DNA from 2 places in the Bradyrhizobium sp. 23AC genome. Region 1 is predicted to be linked to the other one. Evidence: riboswitches for the same ligand, from Rfam matches in the RefSeq annotation. Region 1 holds a riboswitch; the other holds the start of a gene.

Region 1 (8,854 bases):
GCGCGGGCGCCTGGTGCGGCTTGGCCCGGCGCTCGACGAGATCCTGACCAAGCACGATTACCCCGCGCCGGTCGGCAAGCTGCTCGGCGAGGCCATCGTGCTGACGACGCTGCTCGGCTCGGCGCTGAAATTCGAGGGGCGCTTCATCCTGCAGGCCCAGACCGACGGCCCGGTGTCGTTCCTGGTCGTCGACTACATGGCGCCGGATCGCCTGCGGGCCTATGCGCGCTTCGATGCCGCGCGTCTCGGCGATACCAGGGATTCCGGCACGCTGCTCGGCCGCGGTCATCTCGCCATGACCATCGACCAGGGCCCCGACATGAGCCGCTATCAGGGCCTGGTCGCGCTCGACGGCGGCAGCCTCGAAGACGCCGCCCACGAATATTTCCTGCGCTCCGAGCAGATCCCGACGCGCGTGCGCCTCGCGGTTGGCGAGGAGTGGCGCTCCAACGACGGCGGCAAGCATCGCTGGCGCGCCGGCGGCATGCTGATGCAGTTTCTGCCGAAGGCGGCGGAGCGCGCGCGGCAGGCCGATCTGCATCCCGGCGATGCCCCCGATGGCGTCGAGGTGCACAGCGTTGCCGAAGACGACGCCTGGGTCGAGGCGCGTTCGCTGATCGAGACCGTCGAGGACGTCGAGCTGATCGATCCCGAGCTCTCCGGCGAGCGGCTGTTGTTCCGCCTGTTTCACGAGCGCGGCGTGCGCGTGTTCAATCCGATGGTCCTCAAGGCGCAATGCTCCTGCTCGCGCGATGCGGTCGCCTCGATGCTCAAGAGCTTCTCGCCCGACGACCGCGCCGCCATGGTCAAGGACGACAAGGTCGTCGTCACCTGCGAGTTCTGCAGCTCGGTGTACGATTTCACGCCGGACGAGGCCGGCGTGGAGGATGCGTAGCGAGCTCTCGTAGGGTGGGCAAAGGCGCACTTGCGCCGTGCCCGCGATCTCTCGATGACGACCAAAAACGTGGGCACGCTTCGCTTTGCCCACCCTACGGCAGCTTGCTGTGTCGCCCTCTGTCAATCCGCCTTGCCAAAAATATTCCACTTTACCGAAATTCGGTTTCGGCGTATGTGTCGCCCATCCCGGTTCACCCAAGAGGGGCGATGATGTGTCGTCACTATCGCGAGCCGGGCTTGCGGTGGACGCGGCAGCGTCGGCACGAGAGGTGCGGGCAGGGCGGGTAGTCCCTGTGAGCCCGAGGCTTCGTGTGGATGAGCGGCGCTGACCAGTTCGTCTCGCCACATTCTTTCGGCAACGTCGACAAGGCCGGGAGATAATGTGGTGACCAGCGAATGCGCGTACGGCAAAACCGTGTGGTCCAGGCCGTCGTTGCTACGGTCAAGCCTTTCGAAGATGCGCGCGAGCCCAACCGGGTGGACGGCATCGTCAATTCGAACGGCGAGGGAGGCCAGAACGAACTCGGCTCCCGGGAGATCACGGCATAAGCCGTCCAACCATCGCGCAGGGAAGGCCGAGTGATCGGCGACACCTGTATGCTGCTGTGCGGTCTTTTTGCGTGTGCTTTTCGCGCAGCAGACCGCGGGTGCCAGCCGGCACCCGGTCTTCCCTGCGCCCTCTTGGCTTTATGAGGGTGAAGCGACGAAGCAAAGCTCGGGCGATTCAAGCCGCGAGGCTGCGAAGGCGTGTCTGTGAGCTGAGCTGCGTGCCACAAACTCGATATCGTAGGGTGGGCAAAGCGCAGCGTGCCCACGCCTTGTTGCTCATGGAGGGAGATTGTGGGCACGGCGCTATGCGCCTTTGCCCACCCTACGGCACTGCCGTTGAGATGTGCACTGGAGCATCGCGATGTCGCCTCATCCGCAAGCGCTCCTCGCAATGACCGCGTTGAGAGAACATGCGCCCTCTCCGATCTCGTGCCCCGGACGCTGCGCAGCACGAAGTGATGCGCTGCAGAGCCGGGGCCCATCTCGCCGCGTGCCGTGGCGCCCCTGGGTCCCGGCTCTGCGCAGCAACGCTAAGAGGCGTTGCTGCGCGTCCGGGACACGAGAGCGAGGCGCCCTAATTCAACACCCGCTTATTGTCCGGGCTATCCAGCGAAAACGCCGGCACGTCGATCTCGAAGCGCTCGCCGCTTTCGGTGACCATCTGGTAGCGGCCGGTCATGAAGCCCGAGGCGGTCGAGAGCGGGACGCCGGAGGTGTATTCGAAGCGCTCGCCGGGGGCCAGGATCGGCTGCTCGCCGACCACGCCCTCGCCCTTCACCTCCTGCTGGCGCCCGGAGGCATCGGTGATGATCCAGTGCCGCGTCTTGAGCTGCACGGTCTCCTCGCCCGAATTGACGATGACGATGGTGTAGGACCAGAAGTAGCGGGAGCGGTCGGCCGACGACTGCTCCGGAACAAAGTTCGGCTCGACGGTCACTTCAATCTGACGGGTCACGGCGCGGTACATGGCTGCTATCATACCGAAATCCGGCGCTGGAACCAAACGCCGGAGGCGGCTCTGGCGACATCGTCCCGCCAGAATTCGAGGGGAATGACACCCGGATGTGATCCGGCCGCTTTGCGAGACGACGACCGGACCGGTACACTCCTCAACGTCGCGATTTGCGGAAGGGTTTTTAGGCCCCCGATGACCATTGCCGACCATGTAACGGGATCGACGATCGCGGGAACCGCCAAGCCTGCAGACGTCAAGCCTGCAGACGCCAAGCCTGCAGACAGCATGGCTGTGGACAGCAAGCTCGCGGGGGCGAAGCCGCGGGCGACCGCACCGGCCATCACGCTGCCCGCCATCGGCGAGCGCGAGCTCCGGCTCGACCTGTTCCGCGGGCTGGCGCTGTGGCTGATCTTCATCGACCATCTGCCGCCGAGTCTGCTGACCTGGTTCACGATCCGCAATTACGGCTTCAGCGACGCCACCGAGATCTTCATCTTCATCTCCGGCTACACCGCCGCCTTCGTCTACGGAAGGGCGATGCTGGAGAGCGGTGTCGTCATCGCCACCGCGCGCATCCTGCGCCGGGTCTGGCAGATCTACGTCGCCCACGTCTTCCTGTTCACGATCTTCCTCGCCGAAATCTCCTACGTCGCGACCAGGTTCGAGAACCCGCTCTACACCGAAGAGATGGGTATCATGGATTTCCTCAAGCAGCCCGACGTCACCATCGTGCAGGCGCTGCTGCTGCGTTTCCGGCCCGTCAACATGGACGTGCTGCCGCTCTACATCGTGCTGATGCTGGCGCTGCCGCTGATCCTGTGGTCGATGAAATGGCGCCCCGACGTCACGCTCGGCCTCTCGGTCGTGCTCTACGCGGTCACCTGGGAGTACGATCTCTACTTCTCCGCCTATCCGAACGGCTTCTGGGCCTTCAATCCGCTGGCCTGGCAATTGCTGTTCGTCTTCGGGGCATGGTGCGCGCTCGGAGGTGCGCGACGGATGTCGCGTATCCTGGCCTCGCCGGTGACGATGTGGATCGCGATCGCCTATCTCGCCGCGGCGTTCTACGTGACGCTGACCTGGTACGTGCCGCAGCTCTCCCAATTCATGCCGAAGCGGGTCGAGCAGTGGATGTATCCGATCGACAAGACCGATCTCGACGTGCTGCGCTTCACGCATTTCCTGGCGCTGGCCGCGCTCACCGTCCGCTTCCTACCCCGGGATTGGCCGGGCTTGAAATCGCGCTGGTTGCGACCATTGATTCTATGTGGCCAGCATTCTCTCGAGATCTTCTGCCTCGGCGTCTTCCTGGCCTTCGCCGGGCATTTCATTCTTGCCGAAGTCTCCGGCGGCGCAGCCATGCATGCGCTGATTAGTCTCTCCGGGGTCCTGATCATGTGGGGCGTGGCCTGGGTGATTTCGTGGTACAAGCGCGTGGCTGACAAGAGCGGTGCGAAAACCAAAAACGCCGTCGGCAACGCCGATCTGGCGGGAGGGGGCTGATGAAGGCGAAGGTTCTCCTGAGCCTGGTCCTGCTATGCGGTAGCCTCGCCGCGCCTGTGGCGCGCGCGGGCGATGCTGCGTCTGGCGCTGCCACCGCGCCCGCGGCGTGCGAATTGCCGTCTTATCTGCTTACCAGCGAAAGCCAGCTTCCCAAGGTCGCCGAGGCCGTCAAGGCTGGCAAGCCGCTCGAAATCCTGGTCGTCGGCAGCCGCTCGACCACGATTCCGTCCTCGGAGGGCAGCTCCTATCCGGCGCGTATGGAAGCGACTCTGAAGGAAAAGCTGCCGCCGTCGGAAGCAGTGCACGTCTCCGTAGAAATACAGAGCAAGCGAACGGCGGAGGAGGCCGCCTCGACCTTCGTTAAGCTGATGGAAGCAAAAACGCCTACTTTGGTCGTCTGGCAGACCGGGACCGTGGATGCCATCCGATCCATCGATCCCGACGAATTTCGCAGCGCAGTCACCGAGGGGGTTATTGCGTTGCAAAAGGCAGGGGCCGACGTCGTTTTGATGAATTTGCAGTACAGCCCGCGTACCGAAACGATGATCTCGGCCCAACCATTTCTCGATAATATGCGCGTTGTGGCGCAGGAGCATGATATTCCGCTGTTCGATCGTTTCACGATCATGCGGCAGTGGAATGATCAGGGTCAGTTCGACCTGTTCAGCCCGTCCCGCGGGCCCGAACTGGCGAAGCAGGTTCATGATTGCCTTGGCCGGGCGTTGGCACAGTTCGTGATCGACGCAGCCCATCTGGAGCCGGCCCAGCAGCAAAATTGAGGTCTAGCGTTAATGAGTTCTCTCCGCCCTTTTTGCCTGACGGCACGGCTGACCGCGCCTGCAGCAGCAGTGCTGTTGTTGCTGGCGCCGGCCCCGCAGTCCCATGCGCAGACCCAAGCCGCGCAGGCGACACAAGCACCGGCGCAGTCGGCTGATCCCGCTCCCGCTTCGCCGTCCCAGACCACCGTTGCCGTGACCTCGCCCGAGCAGCGCGGCATCACCGCGCGCGCCATCGACAAGGTGAAGCAGGTCGCCAAATCCGCCGGCGACGTCTTCAACCGCGTGCCCTGCCTGCCGTCAAAGGGCGGCTCGAAGGCGATGGGTTCGCTGCCGCATGTTGCAAGCAAGCTCGTGGCCGGCCAGCCCGTTGTGATCGTCGCGTTCGGCTCGTCGTCGACCGCAGGATTCGGCGCGAGCTCGCCGGAGTTCAATTATCCGAATCGTCTTGCCGCCCAGCTGCGCCGCCACTATCCGACCGCCGACATCACCGTCGTCAATGCCGGCGTCGGCGGCGAGGATGCGCCCGAGATGATGAAGCGCCTCCAGACCCAGGTGATCGACGTGCATCCGGATCTCGTGATCTGGCAGGTCGGCACCAACGCGGTGCTGCGCAACCTCGATCCCGGGGACACCGCAAAACTGGTCGAGGACGGCATCAGCCGCATCCAGGCCGCCGGCGGTGCCGACATCGTGCTGGTCGATCCGCAATATTCGCCGGCCGTCAACCAGCGCGGTGAAAGCGCCGGCAAGATGGTGAAACTGCTCGGCAAGGTCGCCGAGCTTCGTCACGTCGGCATCTTCCCGCGCTTCGAGGTGATGCGCGACTGGCACGAGAACCAGTCGATTCCGGTCGAGAGCTTCGTCATCGCCGACGGCCTGCACATGAACGATTGGGGCTACGCCTGCTTCGCCCAGCTGCTCGGCGACGACATCATCCGCTCGGTGGGGCAGATCAAGTTGGGCGTGAACGTGCCGGGAGATGTGCGGACGTATCGGCCGATGTAAAGGCGAATAGGGAATGGCGAGTAGCGAATAGGGATTGATCTATTCGCCACTCACTACTCGCCATTCACCCCTCACGCCTTCTCCAGCGCCGCGGTCAGATCCTCGATCAGATCATCGGCATGCTCCAGCCCAGCCGAGAAGCGAATAAAACCTTCGCTGATGCCGAGCGCGGCGCGGTCCTCCGGCCTCAGGCGCTGATGCGTCGTGGTCGCCGGATGCGTGACGAGGCTCTTGGCGTCGCCGAGATTGTTCGAGATCTTCGCCAGCTTCAATTCGTTGAGCACGCGGAACGCAGCCGCCTTGCCGCCCTTGACCTCGAAGCCGACCAGCGTCGAGCCGCCGCGCATCTGCTTTTTCACCAGCGCTGCCTGCGGATGATCGGCGCGGCCCGGGAAAACCAGCCGCGAGATCTTCGGATGGCTCGCCAGCACGTCGGCGATGCGCGCGGCCGTTTCGGTCTGCGCGCGCACGCGCACGCCCAGCGTCTCCAGGCCCTTGAGCAGGACCCAGGCGTTGAACGGCGAGATCGACGGGCCGGTCTGGCGCATGAAATTGTGGATGTGCTCGGCGATGAAGGCTTCCGACGACAGGATGATGCCGCCGAGGCAGCGGCCCTGGCCGTCGATATGCTTGGTCGCAGAATAGACCACGACGTCGGCCCCGAGCGCGAGCGGGCTCTGCCAGATCGGCGTTGCGAACACGTTGTCGACGACGAGCCGCGCGCCGCCCTTGTGCGCGATCTCGGCAATCCCGGGGATGTCGAGCACGTCGAGCGTCGGGTTGGTCGGGCTCTCCAGGAAGAACGTCTTGGTGTTCGGCCGCACGGCGCGCTGCCATTCATCGAGATTGGCTCCGTCGACCAGCGTGGCCTCGATGCCGTAGCGCGGCAGCAGGTCCTGGACGACGTAGAGGCACGAGCCGAACAGGGCGCGGGAAGCCACCACGTGGTCGCCGGCCCTAAGCGGCGCCAGGATCGCGGTCGTCACCGCGGCCATGCCGGTCGCCGCCGAGCGGGCGGCTTCGGCGCCTTCGAGCTCGATCATGCGGCGCTCGAACATCGCGATGGTGGGATTGGAGTAGCGCGAATAGATGAAGCCCGGATCCTCGCCCTTGAACCGCGCCTCGCATTGCTCCGCGGTGTCGTAGACATAGCCCTGGGTCAGGAACAGCGCCTCCGATGTCTCGCCATATTGCGAGCGCAGGGTGCCGGAATGGACCAGGCGGGTTTCGGGACGGTAGTTGGTGGTCGACTTCGACATAGGTACCTCCGACATGACCGTCTCGTCGAAAACGGTCACAAAAAAACCGGCCTGGATATCTCCACGGGCCGGGATCACAGAGGTCCCCGGCCTGTTTAGCGACTTATTTAACGTGGCTGCAAGCCGGCCGGCTCAAATCACCACGGGATAAGTGATGCTCATATTCCGCAATGCCCTTTCCGTCAAGGCGTCCATCGGATAGCCGTAAAAGACTTGTATTTCCGGCATGTCCGGATGCATCTGACCCCTGACGAGGACCCCCGGTTGACGTTCACGGTTGCGCCCGACGCCAATGGTATCCTGCCCGACCGCATGATCGCGGCGATGGCGAAGGCCGGGCTCATCCTGCCCGCCTATGACTTCGTCGAGAGCCAGATCCAGCCGGCGAGCCTTGATCTGCGTCTCGGCGACATCGCCTATCGCGTCCGCGCCAGCTTCCTGCCGGGTCCCGGCGCCACCGTCGCCGAGCGCATCGACGAATTGAAGCTGCACGAATTCAGCCTCGCCGACGGCGCGGTGCTGGAGACCAACTGCGTCTACATCGTGCCGCTGCTTGAGAGCCTCGCGCTGCCGCCGGAGATCGTCGCGGCGGCGAACCCGAAAAGCTCGACCGGCCGGCTCGACGTCTTCACCCGCGTCATCGCCGACGGCACCCGCCGCTTCGACATGATCGGCGCCGGCTATCACGGCCCGCTCTATGCCGAGATCAGCCCGAAGACGTTTCCGGTGCTGGTCAGCGAGGGCTCGCGTCTCAGCCAGGTGCGCTTCCGCACCGGTGACGCGATCCTCAATGCCGATGAGCTCGATGGCTTGCATGCCGCCGAGCGCCTCGTCGATATCGACGATGCTGATCTCTCCGGCGGCGTCGCCGTCTCCGTCGATCTCTCCGGCGAGAAGGCAAACGGCTTCGTCGGCTACCGCGCCAAGCGCCACACCGGCGTCGTCGACGTCGATCGCCGCTCCGGCTACGCGGTGGAGGATTTCTGGGAGCCGATCTCGGCCCGCCCCGACGGCAGCCTGATCCTCGATCCCGGCGAGTTCTACATCCTGGCGTCGAAGGAAGCCGTGCAGGTGCCACCCGACTACGCCGCGGAGATGGTGCCGTTCGATCCGCTGGTCGGCGAATTCCGCGTGCACTATGCCGGATTCTTCGATCCCGGCTTCGGTTATGCCGGCGCGGGCGGAAAAGGCGCGCGCGCCGTGCTGGAAGTGCGTTCGCGCGAAGTGCCGTTCATCCTCGAGCACGGCCAGATCGTCGGCCGCCTCGTCTACGAGAAGATGCTGGCCCGTCCCGACGCGATGTACGGCCAGCGCATCGGCTCGAACTATCAGGCCCAGGGCCTCAAACTATCGAAGCATTTTCGGGTGTAGCTGCCCATTTTACTGTCATGCCCCGGCTTGACCGGGGCATCCAGTACGCCGCGGCCTGTCGATTTGATCACTGCCGTCTCGGAGTACTGGATCGCCCGATCAAGTCGGGCGATGACACCGAATGTGTGTCGGGATGTGCAATCATTCGGAGTGATGCAAGGTGGTGACATGACCAACGAATCCGAACTCGACGCAAAGATTGTCGAAGACGTCGCGGATGCGCTGATCTATTCGGATCGCTCCGGCACGATCATGCGGTGGAACCGCGCAGCGGCGGCGCTGTTCGGCTTCTCCGCTCCGGAAGCGCTCGGCCAGAATCTCGATCTGATCATTCCCGAACACCTGCGCGCCGCGCACTGGAAGGGCTTGAAGCTGCGCTGGCCAGCGGCCGTATGAAGCTTGCGGGCAGGCCGACACTGACCCGCGCGCTGCACAAGAGCGGGCGCAAGCTCTACATCGAGATGACCTTCGCGCTGGTGCGGGATTCCGGCGGCAATGTTCTGGGATCGGTCGCGATGGCGCGCGATGTCACCGAA
Region 2 (8,854 bases), on a different contig from region 1:
AGTGCTTCTCCATGTATTCGGACATGTCGAGGCGGACCATCGCGGTCTCGTCGTTGAACAGGTACTCAGCCAAGGCCTTGGTCAGCTCGGTCTTGCCGACGCCGGTGGGGCCTAAGAACATGAACGAGCCCGTGGGGCGGTTCGGGTCCTGCAGGCCCGCGCGCGAGCGGCGCACGGCGGTTGCGACCGCGCGCACGGCCTCGGCCTGGCCGACGACGCGGGTGCCGAGCTGCTCCTCCATCTTCAGGAGCTTTTCCTTCTCGCCCTCCAGCATCTTGTCGACGGGCACGCCGGTCCAGCGCGAGACCACCTGCGCGATGTGGTTGGCGGTGACCGCCTCCTCCATCATCTCGCCGGAGCCTTCACGCGCCTCGATATCCGCAAGCTGCTTCTCGAGCTGCGGGATCCGGCCATAGGCCAGCTCGCCGGCCTTCTGGAATTCGCCGCGACGCTGGGCGTCGGCGAGATCGACACGCAGGGCGTCCAGCTCCGATTTCAGCTTCTGGGCGTTGGAGAGCTTGTTCTTCTCCGCGCTCCAGCGTGCCGTCAGCGCCGCGGACTTCTCCTCGAGCTCGGCGAGCTCTTTCTGGAGCGCCTCGAGACGGGACTTGGAGCCGGGATCGCTTTCCTTCTTGAGAGCTTCCTGCTCGATCTTGAGCCGGATGATCTCGCGGTCGAGCGAATCCAGCTCTTCCGGCTTGGAATCGACCTGCATCTTCAGCCGCGCAGCCGCCTCGTCCATGAGGTCGATCGCCTTGTCGGGCAGGAAACGGTCGGTGATGTAACGGTTGGACAGCGTCGTCGCGGCCACGAGTGCGGAATCGGTGATCCGCACGCCATGGTGCTGCTCGTACTTGTCCTTGAGGCCGCGCAGGATCGAGATGGTGTCCTCGACCGAAGGCTCGCTGACGAAGATCGGCTGGAAGCGCCGCGCCAGCGCGGCGTCCTTCTCGACGTGCTTCTGGTATTCGTCGAGCGTGGTCGCGCCGATGCAGTGCAGCTCGCCGCGGGCGAGCGCGGGCTTGAGCAAATTGGAGGCGTCCATCGCGCCGTCGCCCTTGCCGGCACCGATCAAGGTGTGCATCTCGTCGATGAAGAGGACGAAATTCCCCTCGCTCGCGGTCACCTCCTGGAGCACGGCCTTCAGCCGCTCCTCGAACTCACCGCGGTATTTTGCACCCGCGATCAGCGCGCCGAGGTCGAGCGACAGCAACTTCTTGTCCTTCAGGCTCTCCGGCACGTCGCCGTTGACGATGCGCAGCGCCAACCCTTCCGCGATGGCGGTCTTGCCGACGCCGGGCTCGCCGATCAGGACGGGATTGTTCTTGGTCCGACGCGAGAGCACCTGGATGGTGCGGCGGATCTCCTCGTCGCGGCCGATGACCGGATCGAGCTTGCCGTCGCGCGCGGCCTGGGTCAGGTCGCGGGCATATTTCTTCAGCGCGTCGTACGCGTTCTCGGCAGTGGCCGAGTCGGCCGTGCGGCCCTTGCGCAGGGCCTCGATCGCCGCATTGAGGTTTTGCGGGGTGACGCCGCCCTTGGCGAGGATGGTGCCGGCCTCGCTGGTCTTTTCCAGCGTTAGGCCGAGCAACAGCCGCTCGACGGTGACGAAGCTGTCGCCAGCCTTCTCGCCGGCCTTTTCGGCGGCATCAAAAGTGCGGGCGAGCTCGGGCGCCAGATAGATCTGGCCGGCGCCGCCGCCACTGACCTTCGGCACCTTGCCGAGGGCATCCTCGGTCGCCTTCAGGATTGCACGGGAATTGCCGCCGGCGCGGTCGATCAGGCCGGAAGCGAGGCCCTCATTGTCGTCCAGGAGGACCTTGAGCACGTGCAGGGTGGAAAACTGCTGGTGCCCCTCGCGCATCGCAAGCGACTGCGCTGACTGGACGAAGCCCCTGGAGCGTTCGGTGTATTTGTCGATATTCATCTTTTCTGTCCCTCGGCCTGCCCCTGGAGCCCTCTAAGGCACTCCAAACGGCATCTTCATTGGGTTTCCGATTACCGCATTGACGTTTCTCAACCGGTAACGGTCGTGTTTTTGCCGACGTTGCCGCCGGCCTGAGGCAGATGTGGGAAGCAGGTTGCGGATGCGAAAGAGGCCAGTTCACAATTTCGTGCGCTGATCCGCCGGCTTGGCGGGGCCGGGTCGAATCCCTTAAGTAGCGGCATGACAGCTAGCCAGACCGCCGAGATCACCGGCCTTTACCGCTACCCGATCAAGGGCCTGACACCTGAGCTGCTGCACCGCGCCCCCTTGCGGACGGGCCAGACCCTGCCCGCCGACCGCCGCTACGCCATCGAGAACGGCCCGAGCGGCTTTGATCCCGAACGGCCCGAATGGAGGCCGAAAATCCAGTTTCTGATGCTCGCACGCAATGAGCGGCTTGCCGAGCTCGACAGCCGCTTCGACGACGCCACCAATGTCTTGACCATCCGCAAGGACGGCCAGACCGTCGCCAGCGGCGACCTCGAGACCGCGGCCGGGCGCGCCGCCATCGAGCGCTACTTCGCGGAGAATTTTCAGCCGGAGCTGAAGGGGCCGCCAAAAGTCCTGTCAGGCCGCGACCACAGCTTCTCCGACGTCGCCCGCAAGGTCGTCTCCATCATCAATCTCGGCAGCGTCCGCGCCATCGAGACAATCCTGGGCGGCACCGCCGTGAATCCCCTGCGTTTCCGTGCCAATCTTTATGTAAAGGGGTGGCCGGCCTGGTCGGAGCTCGATCTCGTCGGCCAGACGCTGGCGATCGGCGCGGCGCGGCTGAAGGTGGTCAAGCGCATCGTCCGCTGCCCGGCCACCAATGTCGACCCGGTTACGGCCAAGCGCGATCTCGAGATACCGCCGACGCTCTCGCGCAATCTCGGCCACATGGACTGCGGCATCTATGCCGAGGTGATCGAAGGTGGCGAGATCGGCGTCGGCGATGCGATCGCGTTGGAAGAGCCGAAGCTGGTGTGAGCCGGCACCGGTACCGTAGGGTGGGCAAAGCGAAGCTTGCCCACGCAATTTCTGCGACGGAGAGAGATGGTGGGCACGGCGCAAGTGCGCCTTTGCCCACCCTACGGCTCCCTCGTTAGTTCGGCATCACATAGGCATAGATCCGCCCGCGCGAGACCGGCGCTTCGCGGACGCGGTTGCCGTTGTTGCCGGAGATCATGATCGGATTGCCCTGCGCGTCGATGCCCGTGATGATGCCGACATGACCGCCTCTGCGACCGCGCGACATCACCGCGATGGCGCCGACCTGCGGACCGGAGACACGGGTGCCGTAACGCGCGAACGAGCTCGCCATGTCGGAGCCCGAGCCCTTATGGCCGGTGTGCTCCAACACCATGTTCATGAAACGCGCGCACCACAGGCTGCCGCGGCCGGTCGGATTGCCGCCGACATAGCGGCGCGCCTCGGATACGAGGTTCGATCCGCCGCCGAAGCCACCGCTATTGGCCATCGCGGTATTAGCCGTTGCGGTATTAGCCATGGCGTTATGGACCATGCCGCCGCTATTGGCGTTCGGATCATAGCTCGCCTGGGTGTCGGCGAATCCGCTAGCCCGCAACTGCGCCGCGCTGCGCTCGAAGCGCGAGCTGCGTGCATGGTGGCGGTAGTGATGATGTCTGGCGTGGTGCACGTGTGCGTGCCGCTCTGCGCTATGACGATGATGCGGCCGCGCTGAGGCCGGAGAAACGAACGCGGCAACCGCCGCGAAGAAGATCGCCAGCGCGACAACACAACGCGACAGGCGAGACGCAAACAACTCAAACATTCTTCATCCTTCGTTGACACCCCACTTCCCAATCGGCCCGTGCAACGGCCAGGATCGGTCTGGCCGTTAAGCCGCCCGATGTGGCGAGAAAAAGACGCGGGCTGCCTGCGAATAGCTGCGATGATTTTGTGCCGATACTGGCTCGAGGCTGCCGATTGCCGACAACAGCATTAACTGCAATCCTGCAAGGGCGGCTTAAAGAGAGGGAAACGGTTAATGCCCCACGCCACGACCAGGGATGACGTCCGCATTTATTTCGAAGAAGCGGGTCAGGGAACGCCGATCATTTTTCTGCACGAGTTCGCGGCCGACCACACCAATTGGGAGCCGCAGATGCGCTACTTCTCGCGCGGCCATCGCTGCATCACCTATTCGGCGCGCGGCTACACGCCGTCGGACGTGCCTGAAGGCGAGGTTTACAGCTACACGCATTTCTATAGCGATGCGCTCGCGGTGCTCGATCATCTCAGGATTGAGCGCGCGCATCTGGTCGGCCTGTCGATGGGCGCCTACTCCTCGCTCCAGATCGGGCTCAACGCGCCGCAGCGCGCGTTGTCGATGACGCTGGCCGGCGTCGGCTCCGGCTCGGAGATCGAGAATTTGGAGGCCTGGCGCAAGCAGTGCCGCGCCAATGCCGAGCAGTTCGAGACGCTGGGCTCCGCGGAGGTCGCGAAAGTGACGCGCGAGGCGCCGAGCCGGATTCCCTTCCTGGTGAAGGATGCTCGCGGCCACGCCGATTTCTACGCCGCGCTGGCGCGCCACGACGCCAAGGGGTCGGCACGCACGATGCGCGGCTTCCAGGGCCGCCGCCCCTCGATTTACACGATGACGGATGCGATCAAGCGCGCATCGACGCCGGCGCTGATCATCTGCGGCGACGAGGACGATCTATGCCTCGGACCGAGCCTGTTCCTGAAAAAGCATCTGCCTGCGGCGGGGCTGGCGATGTTTCCGAAATCCGGCCACGTGCTCAATCTCGAAGAGCCCGCGCTGTTCAACGCGAGCGTGGAGCGGTTCGTGGCGCTGGTTGAGGCCGGCCGCTGGCCAGCACGCGATCCCAGATCGCTGGCGGCGCATTAGAGCGAAGACGTCGCCAAACGCTCCGTCTTGTAGCCCGGATGGAGCGCAAGCGTAATCCGGGATTCTCGAGCGCGGCACGACCTGCCCCGGATTGCGCTCCGCTCCATCCGGGCTACGAAAAACTACTTCCCCCCGCCGCGGCTGAGCAAGAACACCGCCTGCTCGCCGAACATGTTCCAGACCCACCAGGGCAGATTCAGCGGCACCGGGCGGCCGTAGAGATCGAGCGCGACCGAGCGCTCCATCTTGACGTTGATCTCGTCGCAGAGCTGCACGAAATCCTTGATGGTGCAGAAATGGATGTTGGCGGTGTCGTACCAGGTTGCCGGCAAATTCTCGGTGCGCGGCATGTGGCCGCCGACCAGGAGCTGGAGCCGCATCTTCCAGAAGCCGAAATTCGGGAACGAGACGATGGCGCGGCGGCCGATGCGCAGCAGATTCTCCAGCACCACGCGCGGCTGCCGCGTCGCCTGCAGCGTCTGCGACAGGATCACGTAGTCGAAGGCGTCATCCGGATAATTGACGAGATCGGTGTCGGCATCACCCTGCACCACCGCAAGGCCCTTGGCGACGCAGCGATTGACGCCCTCGCGCGACAGCTCGATGCCGCGGCCGTCGATGCCGCGGGTCTCCAGCAGCTGAAGCAGATCGCCCTCGCCGCAGCCGACGTCGAGCACTTTCGAGCCCGGCTTGACCATCTCGGCGACCAGCAGATGATCGGCGCGAAACTGGCCGGACGATCCGGTCGCGACGCCGTTCAACGGCAGCACTTCCTGTACAGACATGACTAGCCGTCCCTGGTGAGCCCGCGCGCCTTGCCCGCCGATTGCAGGAAGGCGCGGGAGATGTCGAAGAATTCGGGCACGTCGAGCAGGAAGGCGTCGTGGCCGCGATCGGTCTCGATCTCGGCGAACGACACCCGCGCGCTCGACGCATTCAGCGCGTGCACCAGTGCGCGCGATTCCGAGGTCGGAAACAGCCAGTCGCTGGTGAAGGAGACCACGCAGAAGCGGGTCGCAATTCCCGCGAACGCCTTTGCGAGCACGCCGCCATGGTCGGCGGCGATGTCGAAATAATCCATCGCGCGCGTCAGATAGAGATAGGAATTGGCATCGAAACGCTCGACGAAGGACGAGCCCTGGTAGCGTAGATAGGACTCGACCTGGAAGTCGGCGTCGAACGAGAAGGTCGGCAGCTCGCGGTCCTGCATGCGCCGGCCGAATTTTCGATGCAGCGCCGCGTCCGAAAGATAGGTGATGTGCGCCGCCATCCGCGCCACCGCGAGCCCGCGATGCGGATGGATGCCGTGATCGGCATAGCCGCCGCCGTGCCAGTCGGGATCGGCCATCACGGCCTGGCGGCCGAGCTCGTGGAAGGCGATGTTCTGCGCCGAGTGCCGCGTCGCGCAGGCAATCGCCAGCGCGGAGAACACGCGGCCCGGATAGGCGGCGGTCCATTGCAGCACCTGCATGCCGCCCATCGAGCCGCCGACCACCGCAAACAGCGTGTCGACGCCGAGCCGGTCGACCAGCATCGCCTGCGCACGCACCATGTCGGGGATGGTGATGACCGGGAAATCCAGGCCCCAGACCTTGCCGGTAGCAGGATTGATCGACGCCGGCCCGGTCGAGCCCATGCAGCCGCCGATCACGTTGGAGCAGATGATGAAGTAGTGCTTGGGATCGATGGGGCGGCCAGGGCCGACCAGCGTCTCCCACCAACCGGGCTTGCCGGTGACGGGATGCACATTGGCGACATGCTGATCGCCGGTCAGCGCATGGCAGATCAGCACCGCGTTGGAGCGATCGGCGTTGAGCTCGCCATAGGTCTGGTAGGCGATCTGGAACGGGGTGAGATCGACGCCGCAATCGAGCCGCAGCGGCTGCTCGGCGCCGAAATGCGCGATCTGCGAGCTTGGATGATCCACCTCGTGCGACCGTTCGTCGGCGCTGATCGCAGGACTCGGTATCGACTTGACGCCACCCATCTGACCATCGACCTCGTTTGCGATCAAACGCGTGATCGCCACTTGCATCAGGCCATGAAAAACCCGGCCTGAACGATAGGTTCGGCCGGGATCGGAAGCGTCCCCGGCCTGTTTAGCGAGTTTTTTAACGTGGCTGCAAGCCGGCCGGCTCAAATGACCACGGAACAGGCAAAAGCTACCGTCTTGGGCGGTTTTCGTCAAGTCGCGGCCCGGATCGGCCCAATTCGTCTCTCTCGCGTCGTCCGAAAAGGACGTGATTTCTCTTTGCTTTCGCCGTCCCGACTGCCTAATCAGGACATCCCCCATCGAAACCATCGACAGCCAGACATGTCCCAACGTCCGCCCGCGCCACCATCGCTCCAGGAACTGCGCAAGGAGATCGACGCGATCGACGAGGGCATGCATCGCCTGCTGATGCAGCGCGGCGACATCATCGACCGCCTGATCCAGGTGAAGCAAACCCAGGAGGTCGGCTCGGCGTTCCGCCCCGCGCGCGAGGCCGCCATGATGCGCGAGATCGTGCAGCGCCATCGCGGCATCCTGCCGCTCGACACGGTCGAGAGCATCTGGCGCGTCATCATCTCGACGTTCACCTATGTGCAGGCGCCGTTCTCGGTGCATGCCGACATCTCGGCGAGCGAGCCGGCGATGCGCGATTCCGCGCGCTTCCATTTCGGCTTCACGGTGCCTTACGTCGCGCATTTCAGCGCGCAGGCCGCGGTCGAGGCGGTAGCGAAATCCAAGGGCGATCTGGCGCTGGTGTCGGCGACGTCCAGCCGCACGCCATGGTGGCTCTTGCTCGAAACGGAAGGCGCGCCGAAGATCATCGCGCGGATGCCCTTCGTCGAGCGCGACGATCATCCGGCGGCACTGCCGGTGTTCGCAATTTCGCGCGTCGCCGACAGCGCCCTGGTGACGGAGGTCGAGACCTTCAGCGTCCGCGTCTCCGGCTGGAACGCCGAGGTCGCGCGCGCCCTGTCGCCGCTCGCCGAGATCGTGGCGGTGCCTGATACCGCCTTCGACGGCGCGGCGCTGCTTGTCTCGGTCACGAGCGCGACCAGCATCGACAAAATCAGGGCTGCCCTGATCGAGGCGGGGGCCTCGGTGCGCTCCACGGCCCTCGTCGGCAGCCACGCAACGCGCTATACGGTGCCCCCGACCGGGGCGAAATCGTAAATCGCACGCCGCGCCCCGCCATTCTCGGAGTTCAAGATGTCCCGCCCCGTGCCGAATCCCGGCATTCTCGATATTGCGCCCTACACGCCCGGCAAGAGCCCGGTCGCCGAGCCGGGCCGCAAGGTGTTCAAGCTGTCGGCCAACGAGACTCCGTTCGGGCCCTCGCCCAAGGCAATCGAAGCCTTCAAGCACGTGGCGGACCACCTGGAAGACTATCCGGAAGGAACCTCGCGCGTGTTGCGCGAGGCGATCGGCCGCTCATTCGGGCTCGACCCGAACCGCATCATCTGCGGCGCCGGCTCCGACGAGATCCTCAATCTGCTGGCGCACACCTATCTCAGCCACGGCGACGAGGCGATCTCCACCACGCACGGCTTCCTGGTCTACCCGATCGCGACCATGGCGGTCGGCGCCAAGAATGTCGTCGCGCAGGAGACCAACCTCACCTGCGACGTCGACGCCATCCTCAAGGCGGTGACGCCGCGCACCAAGCTGGTCTGGCTCGCCAACCCCAACAATCCGACCGGCACCTATGTGCCGTTCGACGAGGTCAAGCGCCTGCGCGCCGGCCTGCCCTCGCACGTGCTGCTGGTGCTCGACGCCGCCTATTGCGACTACGTCTCGCGCAACGACTACGAGATGGGAATCGAGCTGGTCGCCACCACCGAGAATACGGTGGTGACGCACACCTTCTCCAAGATCCACGGCCTCGCCGCGCTGCGCATCGGCTGGATGTTCGGCCCCGAGCACATCATCGACGCGGTCAACCGCATCCGCGGCCCGTTCAACGTGTCGACGCCGGCAATGTATGCCGCGGTCGCCGCGATCGAGGACACCGCGCACCAGGCGA

Evidence for each region. Region 1 has a riboswitch for S-adenosylmethionine ahead of RAD10_RS01890 (O-succinylhomoserine sulfhydrylase). Riboswitches for the same ligand answer to the same signal wherever they lie in the genome.
Region 2: linked by a shared signal. The riboswitch ahead of metX (homoserine O-acetyltransferase MetX) and the one ahead of RAD10_RS01890 (O-succinylhomoserine sulfhydrylase) in region 1 are both predicted to bind S-adenosylmethionine.

Annotation. Positions count from the first base shown of each region.
Region 1 is NZ_JAVAYN010000001.1:389,868-398,721, reverse strand. It holds gene RAD10_RS01920 (Hsp33 family molecular chaperone) at 1-895, shown strand, start outside; gene RAD10_RS01915 (hypothetical protein) at 1,294-1,446, shown strand; gene apaG (Co2+/Mg2+ efflux protein ApaG) at 2,021-2,413, opposite strand; gene RAD10_RS01905 (OpgC domain-containing protein) at 2,594-3,904, shown strand; gene RAD10_RS01900 (SGNH/GDSL hydrolase family protein) at 3,904-4,683, shown strand; gene RAD10_RS01895 (SGNH/GDSL hydrolase family protein) at 4,696-5,688, shown strand; gene RAD10_RS01890 (O-succinylhomoserine sulfhydrylase) at 5,760-6,947, opposite strand; SAM riboswitch at 7,022-7,101, opposite strand; gene RAD10_RS01885 (2'-deoxycytidine 5'-triphosphate deaminase) at 7,182-8,318, shown strand; gene RAD10_RS01880 (PAS domain S-box protein) at 8,382-8,714, shown strand; gene RAD10_RS01875 (PAS domain S-box protein) at 8,711-8,854, shown strand, end outside.
Region 2 is NZ_JAVAYN010000015.1:10,671-19,524, reverse strand. It holds gene clpB (ATP-dependent chaperone ClpB) at 1-1,927, opposite strand, end outside; gene RAD10_RS28415 (MOSC domain-containing protein) at 2,168-2,956, shown strand; gene RAD10_RS28410 (NlpC/P60 family protein) at 3,072-3,761, opposite strand; gene RAD10_RS28405 (alpha/beta fold hydrolase) at 3,978-4,841, shown strand; gene metW (methionine biosynthesis protein MetW) at 4,964-5,626, opposite strand; gene metX (homoserine O-acetyltransferase MetX) at 5,629-6,828, opposite strand; SAM riboswitch at 6,920-6,999, opposite strand; gene RAD10_RS28390 (chorismate mutase) at 7,156-8,004, shown strand; gene hisC (histidinol-phosphate transaminase) at 8,041-8,854, shown strand, end outside.